2 regions of the Herbaspirillum sp. WGmk3 genome follow, and region 1 is predicted to be linked to the other one. Evidence: predicted binding sites of a transcription regulator. Region 1 holds the regulator's gene; the other holds the start of a gene.
The links. Region 1 encodes sigma-54, which starts transcription at its own class of promoters, with help from an activator protein. Its sites were predicted from a motif close to TGGCANGNAANCTGCTTT; they were not measured.
Positions count from the first base shown of each region.

Region 1 (4,962 bases):
TGGAAGAACTGCTCATGAGTCAGTCAGGCAAGTAAAACTCAGCCCTTGATCAGGGTCTGCAGTTCGCCGGACTCGTACATCTCGGTCATGATGTCGGAGCCGCCGACGAATTCACCCTTCACGTACAGCTGGGGAATGGTCGGCCAGTTCGAGTATTCCTTGATGCCCTGGCGCACGTCCGGGCTTTCCAGCACGTTGACGGTGACGATGTTCTCGGCACCGCTGGCCTTCAGCAGCTGGATGGCCTTGCCGGAAAAGCCGCATTGGGGGAACTGTGCAGTGCCCTTCATGAACAGCACCACGGGGTTTTGGGTCACGGTTTCTTTGATCCAGGATTGGACGTCGCTCATGGCTGTGCCTTTAAAAATGGGATTGCCCGACATTATAGGGAAAAGCCGGCGGGCGCGTTGAAATCGCCTGCATGCTGGTGGCCTGTCTGAACGGGCAAAAAATTGCATCGAGGAAATGATTTATATCGTATGCAAATTCTTGTGTTGAAGATGAGGGTGCCGTGAAGACATTCAAGCCGTCCCTTGCATCATCGTCAGCAGCGGCGGTGGAAAAGTTGCTTTACGCAATGATTTATATCTTTTCCACAGGCTTGGCCAGTTCGGCGGCCACAAATGAAAAAGGGCGCTTGCGCGCCCCTTCCTCATGAAATTCGGCTGGCTTTCTCAGCAGCCTTGCGGCTGCGAGGTGGCTTGCCGAGGGTGTCCTGGCTTATGCCGCTCCGGCCACCGCATCCTCCGGCGTTTCGTCCGGCAGGCGCTTGGCCATGGAGTGATGCTCCTGCAACTTGTCCTTGTGCTTGATGACCTGGCGATCGAGCTTGTCGATCAGCGTGTCAATGGCAGCGTAGAGGTCGTGTGCGATGCTTTCCGCATGTAGATCCTTCCCCTTGATGTGGACGTTGATTTCCGCTTTTTGGCGCTTTTCCTTTTCTGTGAGTTTATCTACGCTCAGGATCACGCTGACGTCGATCACGTTGTCGAAATGGCGCTTGATACGCGAGAGCTTGCTTTGCACGTATTCCCGGATGGCGGGGGTCAGTTCGAGGTGGTGTCCACTGATGGTCAGATTCATACAAGACTCCTATCGTGAAGTCACTGGAGGTTCGTGCAATCGATCCTGCTGCAGCTGTACCACGGGCACGGTCTTCGTGTCAGATGGCGCGGGCATCAGTCGGATGCTTGCCTGAACACAGCAACGGTACTGCAGAAAAACTGAGGAAAAACTCAGAGGGACTTGCGGAGATTGACCGGCGGAATCTTCAACACTTCGCGGTATTTGGCGACTGTGCGTCGCGCGACCACCATGCCTTGTTCTGCCAGCATATCCGCAATCTTGCTATCGGATAATGGGGTCTGCGGGTTCTCGGCTCCTATCAACTGTTTGATCAGCGCCCGTATCGCGGTGGAGGAAGCTTCACCTCCGGTTTCAGTCGCGACATGGCTACCGAAGAAGTATTTCAACTCAAACATTCCATGCGGAGTGAGCATGTATTTCTGAGTCGTCACGCGAGAGATGGTGCTCTCGTGTAGACCCAGTGTATCAGCAATTTCACGCAGCACAAGGGGGCGCATGGCCACTGCCCCATGTGAAAAGAAGTTTCTTTGACGTTCCACAATAGCCTGCGCGACGCGCAAAATTGTATCGAAACGTTGCCGCATGTTCTTGATGAGCCACTTGGCTTCCTGCAACTGCGACGACAGCGAACCTTCTCCCTTGGCTTGCTTCAATGCACTGGCATACATCGCATTGACGCGCAGCTTGGGCATGACCTCATGGTTGAGCATGACCTGCCAGCCGTTCTTTGTCTGCTTGACAATCACGTCCGGCACCACATAGTCCGAGGCATCACGCGCGAATTCCGCACCCGGATGCGGACGGCACTGGCGGATCACGGCCTGCGCTTCGCGCAGGTCTTCGTCATCGCAATCCAGGGCCTTCTTGATCTTGTTGAAATCGCGCTGGGCAAACAGCGGCAGGTAATCCTCCACGATCCTCAGCGCCAGCTTGCGCGTGACAAAGGGGATCTTGGGCAGGCGGCGGATCTGCAGGGCCAGGCATTCGCCGGCACTGCGCGCACCGACACCCGCCGGGTCCAGGCTCTGCAGCAGCTTGAGCGAAATCGACAGCTCTTCCATGTCGATGCCCAGCTCTTCGGGCAGGCGTGCGTGGATGTCTTCCAGCGGCTCTTCCAGATAGCCGCTCTCGTCCAGCGCATCGGTGAGCAGTTCCAGCAGCGCACGATCACGCAGGGTGCGTGCGGTCACGCGGATCTGTTCCAGCAGGTGTTCGCGCAGGGTCAGTTCGTGCGCTTCGAGTTGCGGACGGGCATCGTCATCGTCTGGCGACTTGCCGCTGCGCGCGACGTCGTCGAAGCTCCAGTCGGCATCCCCCGTGACACCGGCTTCCGGCGTGTTGTCCTGGTAGTCGAAGCTGGAATCGCCATCGCTGGCGGCCGGGGCCGCTTCGCCGCTGCCTTCGTGACTGGTTTCGGCAACGCCGCTGGAGGGCGAATTGGAGACCGCGCCATCGGCCAGCAGACGTACCGAATTGTCGAGCGCGTCGTCGAGGCGTTCCAGCAGGGGATTGTCGGAGAGGATCTGTTCCAGTTCCTGGTGCAGTTCCAGCGTCGACAGTTGCAACAGTCTGATCGACTGCTGCAGTTGCGGCGTCAATGCGAGGTGCTGCGAGGTACGTAACTGGAGCGACTGTTTCATCTGTCTTTCTGAAAGCGGCGTGGCCCGCTGGTTGCTCTGCCGGTCGTTGCGTATTGCGTATTGCTTGTTGCGTATTACGTGATGTGCACTCTGTATTTCTTCAAGCGTATCGGGCAAGCCGACTGCACCGCTTACATGCGGAAATGCTCGCCCAGATACACGCGGCGCACCGACTCGTTGGCGATGATCTCTTCCGGATTGCCGCTGGCCAGCACCGTGCCCTGGTTGATGATGTAGGCGCGATCACAGATGCCCAGCGTTTCGCGCACGTTGTGGTCGGTGATCAGCACGCCGATGCCGCGTTCCTTCAGGAAGCGCACGATGCGCTGGATCTCGATCACGGCAATCGGGTCGATACCGGCGAACGGTTCATCCAGCAGCACGAAGCGCGGATCGGTGGCCAGTGCGCGGGCGATCTCGACGCGCCGGCGTTCACCGCCCGAGAGCGACAGCGCCTGGCTTTCGCGCAGCTTCTCGATCTGCAGTTCGTGCAGCAGGTTGTTGAGGCGGCCTTCGATTTCATCGCGCGAGAGCGGCTTGCCCTCTTCCTGGCGCAGTTCCAGCACGGCGCGGATATTGTCTTCCACCGTCAGCTTGCGGAATACCGAGGCTTCCTGCGGCAGGTAGGACAAGCCCATGGTGGCACGCTTGTGGATCGGCATGCGCGAAATGGACGCGCCATCGAGGTCGATCTCGCCACCATCGGAGGGCACCAGCCCCACGATCATGTAGAACGAAGTGGTCTTGCCGGCACCATTCGGGCCGAGCAGGCCGACCACCTCGCCGCTGCGCAATTCCATCGAGACATCGCGCACCACCTGGCGCGCGCCATAACTTTTCTTCAGGCCGCGAACGACCAGCGAGCTGGCTACCATTGTCACTGGTCCTTTCCGCTGTCGCGACGCGTTGCAGGCTGCGCAGCGTTGTTCTTGCCCGCGGGCTGGGCCGGCGCGGTGCTGCCTGCCGGCGGCGGATTCTTGGGCTGGATCACCGCAGTGATGCGGCCTGCGCCCGGCTTGCTCTCGCCGGTGGCGGTGTTGTTCACGGAATAGAATTCGGCGCGGCTGTCATAGGAGATGAATTCGCCGTTGACTTCATCGGTGATGCGATCGCCGTCCATGCGCTGGATGTGCGCGCGCTGGAACAGCTTGGAGATTTCGGTCTGCTCCGAATACTCGATGCGCTCGGCCTGGCCTTCGATCCACAGGTTGGGACCGCCGTCACGCTTCTGGCGGAAGTTGGCCAGCGCGCCCGGGGCCGCATACAGCACCGCATTTTCATAACCGTACTGGTCGGTCGTCAATACCACGCGGCCGGCCTTGATGATCAGCGTGCCGCGGGTCATGACCACGTTGCCGGTAAAGGTCTTCACCTGGCGCACGTCATCGTAGACCATCTGGTCTGCCTCGATGTTGGTCGGCTTGGTGGAGTCCGCCTTCTCGGCGTTGGCCACGCCGCACACGGCAGCCAGCATCAGCATCGGCAGTAAGAATGAGCGTTTCATTGGGTTCCTGTCTGATCGGTTCTTGGCGTTTTTATCCCGGAGTCATCCGGCTTAGCGTTTCTTCGGAGTGGGCTCGTAATAGCCGCGGACATTGCCGAACAGCTGCACCACCTGGGTCGCATTGTTGGCCACCATGCCCACGCCGTTCAGGCGCGTGGTGCCCATGGTCATGGCCACCGGCTTGTCGGTCTTGACGATTTCATCGTCAGGCAACAGCAGCAGGTATTCCGACACCAGATGCATCTGCTCGCGGCCCTTGTAGGGCGCGCGGATGGCGTTGGCGTTGCCGTACATGTGGATCTGCGTCTGGTCGTCGGTGACGCGCGCGGTATCCGAGTAAAGCTCCATCGGTGCCTGGTTCTGGTCCAGGTTGTGCACCACCGGCTTGGTGATCTCGAAGGAGTCATCCGTGGGGTAGTGCACCATCTTCGTTCCCGCAACGTCATAGCGCGGCAGACCGGTCGGGCCCATGCGCACGTAGTTGAAGTTTTCCAGGTAGTAGTCGGGTTTGCCACGCGGACGCTGCGCCGGTTGCTGGTCACCCGCGGCCCGCATGGCCTGCATCACCCAGAAGCTGCCCAGGGCACCGGCGATCAGGATCACCAGAATCACCGCCAGGCGGATGCGCTCGGCGTTGCGTTCTCCGCTGCGCCCGCTCATGCCAGGTACGGCGCGAGGGCCGCCTCGTAGTTGCCTTGTGCTGCCAGCACCAGGTCGCAGATCTCGCGCACG
Region 1 is NZ_JAKYWT010000008.1:17,940-22,901, forward strand. Features, by position in the region: gene MKD49_RS24210 (UbiX family flavin prenyltransferase) at 1-16, opposite strand, end outside; gene grxD (Grx4 family monothiol glutaredoxin) at 39-350, opposite strand; gene MKD49_RS24220 (hypothetical protein) at 512-658, shown strand; gene hpf (ribosome hibernation-promoting factor, HPF/YfiA family) at 721-1,083, opposite strand; gene MKD49_RS24230 (RNA polymerase factor sigma-54) at 1,236-2,726, opposite strand; gene lptB (LPS export ABC transporter ATP-binding protein) at 2,858-3,601, opposite strand; gene lptA (lipopolysaccharide transport periplasmic protein LptA) at 3,604-4,230, opposite strand; gene lptC (LPS export ABC transporter periplasmic protein LptC) at 4,282-4,890, opposite strand; gene MKD49_RS24250 (HAD family hydrolase) at 4,887-4,962, opposite strand, start outside.

Region 2 (4,962 bases), on a different contig from region 1:
GCCTATACCATGCCGGGCTTCGCCACCAGCAGCCGCACGCTGGTGCAGGCGCATCAGCTGATGGCGCAAGTGGGGTGTTCGGCGCAGGAGATCGATATCCGCCCCAGTTGCGAACAGATGCTGAAGGACCTGGATCACCCGTATTCACGCGGCGAGCCGGTCTATGACATCACCTTCGAGAACGTGCAGGCCGGCGAGCGCACCAATCACCTGTTCCGCCTGGCCAATCATCACGGTGCCATCGTCATCGGGACCGGCGACCTGTCCGAACTGGCGCTGGGCTGGTGCACCTACGGCGTGGGCGACCACATGTCGCATTACAACGTCAACGCCAGCGTACCCAAGACCCTCATCACGCACCTGGTGCGCTGGGTGGCGGAATCCGGTTCGCTGGAACTGAAGCAGCCGGAAGTGCTGATCCACATCCTCGAAACCGAAATCAGTCCTGAACTGGTGCCGGGCGCCTCCGACGGCGAACCGGGCCAGCGCACGCAGGATTTCATCGGCCCTTACGAGCTGCAGGATTTCAATCTCTACTACATCCTGCGCTACGGCTTCACGCCGGCGAAGGTGGCCTTCCTGGCGCACAGCGCCTGGCAGGACCGCAGCATCGGCCACTGGCCGGATGGCCTGCACGGTGCGCGCAACCAGTACAGCTTGCCGCAGATCAAGAAAAACCTGGGCATCTTCGTCTATCGCTTCTTCAAGACCAGCCAGTTCAAGCGCTCCTGCGTGCCCAATGCCCCCAAGGTCGGCTCGGGCGGCTCGCTTTCGCCGCGTGGCGACTGGCGCGCACCCAGCGATGGCGAGGCCACCGTCTGGCTGCAGGATCTGGAGCGCATTCCCGATCTGGAGACCTGAATAACGGCTTTTCATGGCCCGGCGGGTTCAAGAAGGTTGAAAGCCGGGCACGCCTGATTGACAATGTGCAAGTGGGCGGGACGCCACGGTCTTGCCAGTAAAATAAGAACAAAGGTTGTATCCGCTATTCAATAGATCGTTGAGATCGTTTCTTTACGACATACCAAGAGAGGAATTGCCATGAAACAAGTGACCGCCATCATCAAACCGTTCAAGCTGGACGAGGTGCGTGAATCCCTCGCCGAAGTCGGCGTCACGGGCCTGACGGTCACCGAAGTGAAGGGCTTCGGACGGCAGAAGGGCCACACCGAACTCTATCGCGGTGCCGAATACGTGGTCGACTTCCTGCCCAAGGTCAAGATCGAGGTCGTGGTGGACGACAAGGTGGTCGAGCAGGCCGTGGACGCCATCATCAAGGCCGCCCGCACCGGCAAGATCGGCGACGGCAAGATCTTCGTGCAGGAAGTGGAGCAGGTGATCCGTATCCGTACCGGCGAAACCGGCCCGGATGCCGTCTGATCCACAGATCTCCGCGCATTGCGAAAAACCGGCCACTGGCCGGTTTTTTTACGTCATCAGAAAAGCGCTCAGGGTGTGGCAGGCTGTTGCTGCACGCTGTCCCAGGCTGCGCCAGATTGACACAGCGTGACACTGGCGCTGGCGCAAGATCCGCTTGCAGAGCGGGTTTGCAGGCTGGCATGCGATTTGCCATCTTGAGGGGTGAACGTCCGCTGCGGCCATGATCGCGGCGGGATTTCAACCATAACCCGAACGGAGACGACATGAACCTGGCAGACATCAGCAAACTCGGCGTACGCGATCCCTTCAAGCAACGTTACGACAACTTCATCGGTGGCAAATTCGTGCCGCCGGTCAAGGGCGAATACTTCGAGAACATCAGCCCGGTGATCGGCCGCGCCTTCTGTGAAGTGGCGCGTTCCAGCGCCGAAGACGTGGAACTGGCGCTGGACGCCGCCCACGCCGCCAAGAAGAGCTGGGGCAAGACTTCCCCCGCCGAGCGCGCCAACGTGCTGCTCAAGATCGCCGACCGCATGGAAGCCAACCTGGAATTGCTGGCCACCGCCGAGACCCTGGACAACGGCAAGCCCATCCGCGAAACCATGGCCGCCGACATCCCGTTGGCCATCGACCACTTCCGCTATTTCGCCGCCGCCGTGCGCACTCAGGAAGGCAGCATCTGCACCATCGACAGCGACACCTACGCCTATCACTTCCATGAACCGCTGGGCGTGGTCGGCCAGATCATCCCGTGGAACTTCCCCATCCTGATGGCGGTGTGGAAGCTCGCTCCGGCGCTGGCCGCCGGCAACTGCGTGGTCCTGAAACCGGCCGAGCAGACGCCGGCTTCCATCATGGTCCTGATCGAACTGATCGCCGACCTGATCCCGCCGGGCGTGGTCAACATCGTGCAGGGCTTCGGCGTGGAAGCCGGCAAGCCGCTGGCCTCCAACAAGCGCATCGCCAAGATCGCCTTCACCGGCGAGACCACTACCGGCCGCCTGATCATGCAGTACGCCTCGCAGAACCTGATCCCGGTGACCCTGGAGCTGGGTGGCAAGTCGCCCAACATCTTCTTCGCCGACGTGCTGGACAAGGACGACGAATTCTTCGACAAGGCCCTGGAAGGCTTCGCCATGTTTGCGCTGAACCAGGGCGAGGTCTGCACCTGCCCCTCGCGCGTGCTGGTGCAGGAATCGATCTATGACCGTTTCATCGAACGTGCCTTGAAGCGCGTGGCCGCCATCAAGCAGGGCAACCCGCTGGACAAGAGCACCATGATCGGCGCGCAGGCCTCGCAGGAGCAGTTGGAGAAAATCCTCTCCTACATCGACATCGGCAAGCAGGAAGGCGCCAAGGTGCTGGCCGGCGGCGGACGTGAAGAACTGGGCGGTGATCTGGCCACTGGCTACTACGTCAAGCCGACCGTCTTCCAGGGCAACAACAAGATGCGCATCTTCCAGGAAGAAATCTTCGGCCCCGTGGTGTCGGTGACCACCTTCAAGGATGAGGAAGAAGCCCTGTCTATCGCCAACGACACCCTGTACGGCCTGGGTGCAGGCCTGTGGACCCGAGATGGCACGCGTGCCTTCCGCATGGGCCGCGAGATCCAGGCTGGCCGCGTGTGGACCAACTGCTATCACCTGTATCCGGCGCATGCAGCCTTCGGTGGCTACAAGCAGTCCGGCATCGGCCGCGAGAACCACAAGATGATGCTGGACCACTACCAGCAGACCAAGAACCTGCTGGTCAGCTACAGCCCCAAGGCGCTGGGCTTCTTCTGATCGTGTGACTTCGTTTGACTCCTTGCAGCAAGGCAGCTTCGGCACCGGTCCGCAACTCGCGCGGCCGGTGCCGCTTTTATTGGCAGATCCAGACTCAACAGGAGAGCGGCGAATGGATGCATTGCCCAGGGTGACGGCCACCGAGGCCACGGTGGAGTTGCTGCGCCAGTTGAAGGCGCGGCATGGCGAGCTGATCTTTTTTCAATCCGGGGGCTGCTGCGATGGCAGTGCGCCGATGTGCTATCCGGCTGGCGACTTCACGCTGGGTGATACCGACGTGCATCTCGGGGAGATCGATGGCGTGCCGTTCTACATCGGCGCCGACCAGTTCGAATATTGGAAACACACGCAACTGATCATCGACGTGGTCAGCGGCAACGGCGGCATGTTCTCGCTGGAGAACGGCAGCGGCAAGCGCTTCCTGACGCGCTCGCGGCTCTTTACCGATGAGGAATACGACGCGCTTGCCCCGCTCAGTGCCCGCGTGACTTGAAGCGGCGATAGAGCGTATTGCGCGACACCCCCAGCGCCTTGGCGGCGGCGCTGACGTTGCCGTCATGGGTGCGCAGGGCGCGTTCGATGGCGGCCCATTCGCTGTCGTGCATGGAGAGCGGTTTTTCGTCCGTTTCTTCATGCGCTGCCGGGGCCGGCATTCCGCCAGCCGCCTGCAGCGGCGCTGCCTCGTCCAGAAAGTCATCTGGCAAGTGTTCCACCCCTATCCAGGCCTCGCCATCGGCCATGGCCAGGGCGGTGCGGATCAGGTTGGACAGTTGCCGCAGGTTGCCCGGCCAGCGGCTGGATTGCAGCAACGCCAGGGCCTGGGCATCGAAGCGCGGCGCGTGACGGCCGCCTTCCTGTTCCAGGATGCGGTCGATCAGGGCGCCCAGGTCGCTGCGCTCGCGCAAGGCGGGCAGTTTTACCTGCAAGCCATTGATGCGGTAGTACAGGTCTTCACGGAAGGCATGGCGCGCCGCGATTTCTCGCAACGGCTGGTTGGTGGCGCATACCAGAGCGAAGTCCACCGGAATCACGCGCTGGCTGCCCAGCGGCGTCACAGCGCGTTCCTGCAGCACGCGCAGCAGGCGGCCCTGCAGGGCCAGCGGCATGTCGCCGATTTCATCGAGGAAGAGGGTGCCGCCCTGGGCTTGCGCGATCTTGCCCAGTGCGCCTTTGCGGCGGGCGCCGGTGAAGGCGCCGTCTTCATAACCGAAGAGTTCGGCCTCGATCAGGTTCTCGGGAATGGCCGAGCAATTCACGGCCACGAAGGGCGCGGCGCCGCCCCGGGTTTGCGTGGCGTGGAAGCGCGCGCTTTCGCGGTGGATGGCCTGGGCCAGCCACTCCTTGCCAGTGCCGGTTTCGCCGGTGATGAGGACCGGGATGTCGCGGTCGATCACCTTGCGCAACTTGGCGATGATGGCGCTCATGCGGGCGTCCCCGGTATCGAGGGCTTGCAGTCCGCCGCGCGGCTGGCCCGGATGGGGGCGCACAGGTGGGGCCGGGCGAGCAGATGGGCTGGCGGGCAGTACTTCCGGTGCCTCGATCACGGCTTCCCGCGCATTCTGGAAATGCTGGTCGCGCAGCCGCAGTTCGGCGCGGCCATGGATGCGGATGCCGTTGTGCAGGCACAGCTCCAGCAAGCCCGAGGCGGCCTTGCGATGGTGTTCGAACAGCAGCGACAGCGGCACCCCGAAGAGCGACGCAAAGGTATGCGACTGCAGCGCCGCGAGTGTCAGCCCCAGCTGGAACTGCGCACTGCGGTTGGCCGCCAGGAAACGCCCGCCGGGCGTGAAGCTGACGA
Region 2 is NZ_JAKYWT010000002.1:1,046,883-1,051,844, reverse strand. Features, by position in the region: gene MKD49_RS10665 (NAD(+) synthase) at 1-861, shown strand, start outside; gene MKD49_RS10660 (P-II family nitrogen regulator) at 1,042-1,380, shown strand; gene adh (aldehyde dehydrogenase) at 1,644-3,164, shown strand; gene MKD49_RS10650 (DUF779 domain-containing protein) at 3,277-3,657, shown strand; gene MKD49_RS10645 (sigma-54-dependent Fis family transcriptional regulator) at 3,638-4,962, opposite strand, start outside.
Region 2: a site for sigma-54 is predicted at 1,556-1,573, ahead of adh (aldehyde dehydrogenase). Genes of this name have one in related genera too.